Marichromatium purpuratum 984: one gene and its partner. Each later gene encodes a partner of the first gene's protein in a complex. Links are inferred from orthologs where the notes say so. Each region holds a gene or a part of one and is shown in the gene's direction. Other genes may lie near its edges.

Evidence for each region. The genes of interacting proteins can lie anywhere in the genome.
Region 2: the proteins of MARPU_RS01595 (region 1) and pabB are in contact, whole or in part, in a solved structure (PDB 8RP0), measured with the Escherichia coli proteins. The link is inferred for Marichromatium purpuratum 984 from one-to-one orthologs.

Annotation. Positions count from the first base shown.
Region 1 is NZ_CP007031.1:349,749-355,308, forward strand. The notes cover bases 765-3,707. They hold MARPU_RS01595 (anthranilate synthase component II), read left to right. Parts: upstream 765-1,915; coding sequence 1,916-2,500; downstream 2,501-3,707. Other genes in these bases: trpE (anthranilate synthase component I), read left to right, coding at 765-1,913; trpD (anthranilate phosphoribosyltransferase), read left to right, coding at 2,500-3,540; trpC (indole-3-glycerol phosphate synthase TrpC), read left to right, coding at 3,551-3,707. In the rest of the region: MARPU_RS01585 (phosphoglycolate phosphatase), read left to right, coding at 1-272; more of trpE, read left to right, coding at 414-764; more of trpC, read left to right, coding at 3,708-4,354; cAMP-activated global transcriptional regulator CRP, read right to left, coding at 4,555-5,211; MARPU_RS01615 (OsmC family protein), read left to right, coding at 5,362-5,560. UniProt on the Escherichia coli protein: Part of a heterodimeric complex that catalyzes the two-step biosynthesis of 4-amino-4-deoxychorismate (ADC), a precursor of p-aminobenzoate (PABA) and tetrahydrofolate.
Region 2 is NZ_CP007031.1:3,563,355-3,566,334, reverse strand. It holds pabB (aminodeoxychorismate synthase component I), read left to right. Parts: upstream 1-789; coding sequence 790-2,172; downstream 2,173-2,980. Other genes in the region: hemF (oxygen-dependent coproporphyrinogen oxidase), read left to right, coding at 2,306-2,980; MARPU_RS15485 (4a-hydroxytetrahydrobiopterin dehydratase), read right to left, coding at 301-666; rpmG (50S ribosomal protein L33), read left to right, coding at 9-176. UniProt on the Escherichia coli protein: Part of a heterodimeric complex that catalyzes the two-step biosynthesis of 4-amino-4-deoxychorismate (ADC), a precursor of p-aminobenzoate (PABA) and tetrahydrofolate.

The DNA of each region.
Region 1 (5,560 bases):
TCGGCATCATCATCAGCGGCGATACCCTGCCGGCGTGCAAGCCCGATCCGCTGCCGCTGCAGCATGCGGCGCGTCATTTCGGCGCCGAACCGGCCGCCTCGCTGATGATCGGCGACTCGGTGAGCGATGTGCGTGCTGCACGGGCGGCAAAATTCGGTATCATCTGCACCAGCTATGGGTACAATCACGGCCAGGACATCCGCGACAGCGGTCCCGACGCGGTCATCGATTCGCTGACCGAACTGACCGGGATACTGGCCCCGTCCCGCTGAACGCGGGGCGACGACACGGCAAACGGACTCTGACACCTCATGTGGATCGACGCGGCTCGAGTGACGGTAGGGTGGCGATGGCGACGCTAAGTCGCCTTCGTCTGACCCCTATCGTCCAAACTCAGCCGTCAGGAGATCCACATGACTCCCGAGACCTTTTGTGCCCTCGCCGAGCAGGGCTATAACCGCATTCCGCTCGTCAGCGAGGTCCTCGCCGACCTCGAGACCCCGCTGAGCGTCTATCTCAAGCTCGCCGCCGGCGCCAACTCCTATCTCTTCGAGTCCGTCCAGGGCGGCGAGAAATGGGGCCGCTACTCGATCATCGGCCTGCCCTGCCGCACCCTGCTGCGGGTGCGTGGTCACGAGGTCAGCCTGGAGCGCGACGGCGCCGTGATCGAGTCGCACCAGGTCGCCGACCCGCTGGCCTGGATCGAGTCCTATCAGGCCCGTTTCGAGGCCTTCGACGTCGAGGGGTTGCCGCGTTTCACCGGCGGTCTGGTCGGCTATTTCGGTTACGACACCATCCGCTATATCGAGCCCCGGCTCGGCGACTCGCCCAACCCCGATCTGCTCGACACCCCGGACATCCTGCTGATGGTCTCCGACGAGGTGGTGGTATTCGACAACCTCAGCGGTCGGCTCTATATCGTCCTCCATCTCGACCCCACCGCGGGCGACACCCTGGAGTCGGGGCAGGCGCGGATCAATGCGCTCACCGAGCGCATGTGTCGACCGCTGGTGCCGCACCACAGCGGCGAGCGCCGCCGGGTCGACGAGAGCGACTTCGTCTCCGGTTTCACCGAGCAGGGCTTCAAGGACGCGGTCGAGCGGACAAAGGACTACATCCTTGCCGGCGACTGCATGCAGGTGGTGCTCTCGCAGCGGCTGTCGATCCCCTTCAAGGCCCCGCCGCTCGATCTCTACCGGGCGCTGCGCGGGCTCAACCCCTCGCCCTACATGTACTTCCTCGACTTCGGCGAGTTCCAGATCGTCGGCTCCTCGCCCGAGATCCTCACCCGGCTGGAGGACGAGGAGGTGACCGTGCGCCCGATCGCCGGGACGCGCAAGCGCGGCGCCAACGAGGCCGAGGACCAGGCGCTCGAACGCGATCTGCTGAGTGATCCCAAGGAGCTGGCCGAGCACCTTATGCTGATCGACCTCGGGCGCAACGATGCCGGCCGGGTCTCGGAGATCGGCAGCGTACGCCTCACCGACAAGATGGTGATCGAGCGCTACTCGCACGTCATGCACATCGTCTCCAACGTCACCGGGCGGCTGCGCGAGGGGATGAGCGCGATCGACGTACTGCGTGCGACCTTCCCCGCGGGTACCGTCTCCGGGGCGCCGAAGATCCGTGCCATGGAGATCATCGACGAGCTCGAACCGGTCAAGCGCGGGATCTATTCCGGGGCGGTGGGCTATCTCTCCTGGAACGGCAACATGGACACCGCCATCGCCATCCGTACCGCGGTGATCCGCGACGGGACCCTGCACATCCAGGCCGGCGCCGGCATCGTCGCCGATTCCCAGCCCGAGCTGGAGTGGCAGGAGACCATGAACAAGGGACGCGCCATCTTCCGCGCGGTGAGCGCCGCCGAGATGGGCATCGATCGTTACGGCTGCGGGCTGAAGGGGGAATGACCATGTTGCTGATGCTCGACAACTACGACTCCTTCACCTACAACCTGGTGCAGTATTTCGGTGAACTCGGCGCCGAGGTGCGGGTGGTGCGCAACGACGAGTGCACGGTCGACGAGGTGGTGGCGATGCGCCCCGAGCGCATCGTCATCTCCCCCGGGCCCTGCACCCCCAACGAGGCGGGGATCTCGATGGCGCTGATCGACGCCATGGCCGGGCGGGTGCCGATCCTCGGCGTCTGTCTCGGTCACCAGTCGATCGGCCAGGTGTTCGGCGCGCGCATCGTCCGCGCCCGCGAGGTGATGCACGGCAAGACCTCGCCGGTGTACCACCGCGCCTGCGGGGTGTTCGCCGGGCTCGCCGACCCCTTCGTGGCGACCCGCTATCACTCGTTGGTGATCGACCCCGAGAGCCTCCCCGAGTGTCTCGAGGTGACCGCCTGGACGCAGACCGAGGACGGCGCGCTCGATGCGATCATGGGGGTGCGACACCGCAGCCTGCCGATCCAGGGGGTGCAGTTCCACCCGGAGTCGATCCTCAGCGACCACGGCCACGACCTGCTGCGTAACTTCATCGAGGATCGGGACTGATGGACATCAAGGACGCCATTGCACACTGTATCGAGCGACGTGACCTCGACGACGCGCAGATGCGCGCGGTGATGCACACCATCATGACCGGGGGGGCGAGCGCGGCACAGATCGCCGGCTTCCTGGTCGCGCTGCGGATGAAGGGCGAGTCGGTCACCGAGATCGCCGCCGCCGCGGCGGTGATGCGCGATCTCGCCGCCGGGGTCGAGCTCGACGGTCTCGATCATGCCGTCGACATCGTCGGCACCGGGGGCGACGCCTCGGGGACCTTCAACGTCTCCACCACCAGCATGTTCGTCGCCGCCGCCGCCGGTTGCCGGGTGGCCAAGCACGGCAACCGCTCGGTGTCGAGCAAGTCCGGCGCGGCCGACGTGCTCGAGGCCGCCGGGGTGCGCCTCGACCTCAGTCCGGCGGAGGTGGCGCGCTGTGTCCACGAGGTCGGGGTGGGCTTCATGTTCGCCCCGGGGCATCACAGCGCGATGAAGCACGCGGTCGAGCCGCGCCGCGCGCTCGGGGTGCGCACCCTGTTCAACGTCCTCGGTCCGCTGACCAATCCGGCGCGGGTCTCCAACCAGGTACTCGGGGTGTTCGCCGAGCACCTGCTCGAACCCCTGGCCGAGGTGTTGCGCCGACTCGGCAGTCGCCATGTGATGGTGGTGCACGCCCGTGACGGGCTCGACGAGATCAGCATCGGCGACAGCACCGACATCGCCGAGCTGCGCGACGGCGAGATCCACCGCTACAGCGTGCGCCCGGAGGACTTCGGGCTCACCCGTGCCGCGCTCGAGCAGGTGCGGGTCTCGGGGCCGGAGGAGAGTCTGCAGGTGCTGCGCGGGGTGCTCGACGGCGAGCCCGGCGCGGCGCGCGAGATGGTGCTGCTCAACGCCGGCGCAGCGATCTATGTCGCTGGGCGGGCGCCCTCGCTGGCGGCGGGGGTGGGTCGTGCCGCCGAGGTGATCGACAGCGGTGAGGCACTGCGCCGGCTCGATCGGCTGTGTGTCCTGACCAGCGGTCTCGATGCCGCGCTGGCCACGAGTTGAGGACGGAGAGATGCGAGAGACCCCGGATATCCTGAAGAAGATCGTCCACCGCAAGGCCGAGGAGGTGAGCGCGCGTGCCGCGCATCGCCCGCTCACCGAGTTGCGCGCCGCCGCCGCCGAGCAGGCGCCCGCGCGCGGCTTCGCGCAGGCGCTGCGCGCGCGTGTCGCCGCCGGCGACCCGGCGGTGATCGCCGAGGTGAAGAAGGCCAGCCCGAGCAAGGGGGTGCTGCGCGAGCACTTCGTCCCGGCCGAGATCGCCGAGCGCTACGCCGCCGCCGGCGCCGCCTGTCTCTCGGTGCTCACCGACGCCGACTTCTTCCAGGGCAGCGAGCGCTATCTGCGCGAGGCGCGCGCGGCCTGCGCGCTGCCGGTGATCCGCAAGGACTTCATCATCGACCCCTATCAGGTCGTCGAGGCGCGCGCCATCGGCGCCGACGCCATCCTGCTGATCGCCGCCTGTCTCGACGACGCCCAGCTCCGCGACCTCGGCGCCCTGGCCGGCGAGCTCGGGCTCGACGTGCTCGTCGAGGTCCACGACGGCGAGGAGCTCGATCGCGCCCTGGCCTGTCCCGGTGAGCTGATCGGTATCAACAACCGCGACCTGCGCAGCTTCGAGGTCAGTCTCGAGACCACCCTGGGACTGCTCGACCGGGTGCCGGAGGAGCGGCTGCTGGTGACCGAGAGTGGCATCCTCGAACGTGCCGATGTCACCCGGATGCGCGGGCACGGGGTCAATGCCTTCCTCGTCGGCGAGGCCTTCATGCGCGCCGAGGATCCCGGCGCCGCGCTACACGCGCTGTTCTTCGCCGACTAGACCCCGACGCCGCGCCGCGCTGCCGAGAGGGCGCGGCGGCGGTCGGGTCCTCGTCCCGCATCCTCCCCGAGCCCGTGCGTGCGCGATCGCACCGACAGCGTGCAGGGGCGAGTCCGTGAGTCGTGATCGGGGAGATGTGCCGCGAGCGTGCCGCCGGGCGTGATGCGCCGACCGGGGCTGTGGTCGGCGTGGTCTGGGGCTCAGCGGGTGCCGAACACCACGATGGTCTTGCCCTTGACGCTGACCAGCCCCTGTTCCTCGAGGTTCTTGAGCACCCGGCCCGCCATCTCGCGCGAGCAGCCGACGATGCGTCCGAGTTCCTGACGGGTGACGCGGATCTGCATCCCATCGGGGTGGGTCATGGCGTCGGGCTGCTTGCAGAGATCCAGCAGTGTTCCGGCGATGCGCCCGGTGACGTCGAGGAAGGCCAGATGGCTGACCTTGCGGCTGGTCTGGCGCAGCCGGGTGGAGAGCTGGTAGCCGACGCTGTAGAGGAAGTCCTTGGCGTAGACCTTGAACTCGTTCTCGAGCAGCCGGTCGAGGCGCTGATAGGTGATCTCGGCGACCTTGCACTTGGTGCGGGTACGCACGATCACGCTGCGCGTGTTCTGTGGCACGAACAGCCCCATCTCGCCGATGAACTCGCCCTTGTTGATATAGGCGAGCATGATCGTGCGCCGCTCGTCGGCGTCATCGATCAATGCGGCAGCCGACCCCTCAATCAGATAGTAGAGGCTTTCCGCTGGCTGGCCCTGGCGGATGAAGTCCACGTTCTTGTCGTAGGTCTTGGTATGACACTGCGACAGGAAGGGCTGCAGCCAGGGTGGATCCTTTTTCGGTGGTGTCAGAATGCTCATGCGAAGCTTGCCAGAGCGCCTTGTCGTCTCACGATTCTATGCATGCTGCTGTGCATTGTCGAACTGTGTTAGCCTTCGCCCGGTTCGAGGCCGGGGTCGGTCGGGCGTGGCCTGGCGGGTGACGGCGGAGCAGACGGGAGCAAACGGGATATGAAGGCGCGGGTGAAGTGGCTCGAGGGTGCGGCCATGGTCGGCATGGCCGGCGATGCGGGGTCCGAACATGCAGTGGTGATGGACGGACCGCCCCAGTACGGGGGGCGCAACCTCGGTCCTCGACCGATGGAACTGCTGTTGATCGGCATGGGTGGCTGCACCCAGTTCGATGTGATGCAGATCCTGCGCAAGGCCC
Region 2 (2,980 bases), 3.2 Mb from region 1 along the record:
AATCCACCATGGCCAAGGCAGCACGCGAAAAGATCCGTCTCAACTCGAGCGCAGGGACCGGTCACTTCTACACCACGACCAAGAACAAGCGCAATCAGCCCGGCAAGATGGAGATCAAGAAGTTCGATCCCGTCGTTCGCCAGCACGTGATGTACAAGGAAGGCAAGATCAAGTAAGTCCGCCCATGCGGCATGATCCGACCCTGCAGTCGACCGAGCGCCGGTCGCGATCTCGGTGCCCCGCGCCCGAGCATCGATCAAAGCCCGCATGTCGCGGGCTTTTTTCGTGTCGGTCTCTCGATCATCCGGCGTCGTCGATGAGATAGGCATGTTCCGCCGGGGTACCGCTCAGCGGTGAGTCCGGCTCCGGGCGCCATTCGAGCCAGCGTTCGATCTCCTCGGCCAGCGCCAGGTCCAGATCGGTGACCCCACCGGCCGAATGGGTGCTGAGCCGGATCCCGACGTGGTCGTAGCCGAGTTCCAGCTCGGGGTGATGCCAGGCAAGCTCGGCGAGATGCGCGATGGCGTTGGCCGCGAGCAGTGTCGCCCGCCAGCCGCTGGTGCGATAGTCGCGTCTCAGCGCGCCGTCCTGGTGACGCCAGCGTGGCAGCGCTTGGTTCAGCCGCCGGGTGATATCCGGTGATGACAGTGGTCGTGGGGTCGCCATGGTCGTCGCTCCTCCGCAAGTCCGCGGGCGCGGCTGCGTCCCGCCTCGTCGCTTCGAGAGTGAGGGTGGGACGACGCATCGCCAAGCCTGCCAGCGGTCGTCAGTCACGAGAACCGATCACCGATGCCCGATCGCCACTCGGCGGGTCCGCTGATCCGCGAGTTCCCCTATGTCGAGGATTGCACGACGTGTTTCGCGTCGCTGCTGCGCCGCCGCTGGCCGGTGTGGCTCGACAGCGGCCGCCCCTTCACCGATCAGGGGCGCTACGACATCCTCAGCGCCGATCCACGCCTGGTGCTGGTGACGCGTGGGAACGAGACCACGCTGACCGATGTCGACGGTGTCAGGCGCCGCTCCGACGCCGACCCCTTCGCCCTGCTCGCCGAGGCCCTCGGTCCGTCACACCCCTGCCCCGATGGACTGCCCTTCGCCGGTGGCGCCATCGGTTTCTTCGGCTATGACCTCGGGCGTCGGCTGCAGGGGTTGCCCGCGCGCGCGCACGCGCCAGGCGCGCCACCGGATCTCGCCGTCGGGCTCTATGACTGGGGCCTGGTGGTCGATCATCACGAGCGGCGCGCCTGGCTGTTCGCCCCCACCGATGACGCACTCGATCGGCGCGCGCGCCTGCTCGGGGCGGCGGCGCCGCAGCTGCCGGCCTACCGCACCCACGGACCGGTGCGTCCAGACTGGTCGCATGCCACCTATGTCGAGGCGATCGCGCGCATCCATGCCTACCTGCGCGCCGGCGACTGTTATCAGGTCAACCTCGCCCAACGCTTCTCGGTGCGTGCGAGCGGTCATCCCTGGCACGCCTATCGGCTGCTGCGTGAACTCAATGCCGCGCCCTTCTCGGCCTATCTGCAGGGGCCGGACTGGCAGGTGCTGAGCTCCTCGCCCGAGCGTTTCCTGGAGGTTCGCGAGGGACGCGTCGAGACCCGGCCGATCAAGGGTACCCGTCCGCGCGATCCCGATCCGGCGCGCGACCGTGCCTTGGCCGAGATGCTGCGACTCAGCCCCAAGGATCGCGCCGAGAACCTGATGATCGTCGATCTGCTGCGCAACGACCTGGGGCGGGTGTGCGACTACGGCAGCGTGCGCGTGCCGGCGCTGTTCGCGATCGAGCACTATGCCCGGGTGCATCATCTGGTGAGCACGGTCAGCGGACGGCTCGCGCCCGGCCGCTCCGCCGTCGAACTGTTGCGCGCGGCCTTCCCCGGCGGCTCGATCACCGGCGCCCCCAAGCGCCGGGCGATGGAGGTGATCGACGAACTCGAAGCGGCGCCGCGCGGTCCCTACTGCGGTGCCATCGGTTATCTCGGCCGGGACGGCGCGATGGATACCAACATCGCCATCCGCACCCTGGTGCACGCTGCGGGTCGGACCCGGCTGTGGGCCGGTGGCGGCATCGTCGTCGATTCAGAGGCCGAGGCCGAATATCGCGAGACCCTCGACAAGGCCGCCCCGCTGCTCGAACTGCTCGAACGGTTGCGTGATCGCAACGGCTGAGTACGACCCGTCGGGACGTGGAGGTGGCTGGACGTTGCGCCGGGCTGTTCTATGATCGATCCCCGGTGGGGCGTCATCGTGTCCGTGTGGCGCCGCCCCGCACATCATCGAACCCAGCACGAGGCGCACACCGATGTCCGACCGACCCGATACCCAGGCCGTGAAGTCCTATCTGCTGACCCTGCAGGATCGTATCTGCGAGGCATTGCGCGACACCGACGGTGGCGCCGATTTTCGCGAGGATCTGTGGGAGCGCCCCGAGGGCGGTGGCGGACGCACCCGGGTGATGCAGGACGGGATGCTGTTCGAGCAGGGCGGGATCAACTTCTCGCACGTGCGCGGCGAGGCCCTGCCGGCGGCGGCGAGCGCCTCGCGCCCGGAACTGGCCGGGCGCAGTTACGAGGCGATGGGGGTCTCGCTGGTGGTCCATCCGCAGAACCCCTATGTGCCCTCATCGCACCTCAATGTCCGTTTCTTCCTCGCCGAGCACCCCGAGGACGACCCGGTGTGGTGGTTCGGCGGCGGCTTCGACCTCACCCCCTATTACGGCTTCGAGGAGGACGCGGTGCACTGGCACCGCAATGCCCGGGACGCCTGCGCGCCCTTCGGCGAGGATCTCTATCCGCGCTACAAGCGCTGGTGCGATGACTACTTCTTCCTGCCGCACCGCAACGAGCCGCGCGGTATCGGCGGGATCTTCTTCGACGACTTCGACCAGGGCGGCTTTGCCAACAGCTTCGCCTTCACGCGCAGCGTCGGCGATCACTATCTCAGCGGTTACCTGCCGATCGTCGAGCGGCGCTGGGCG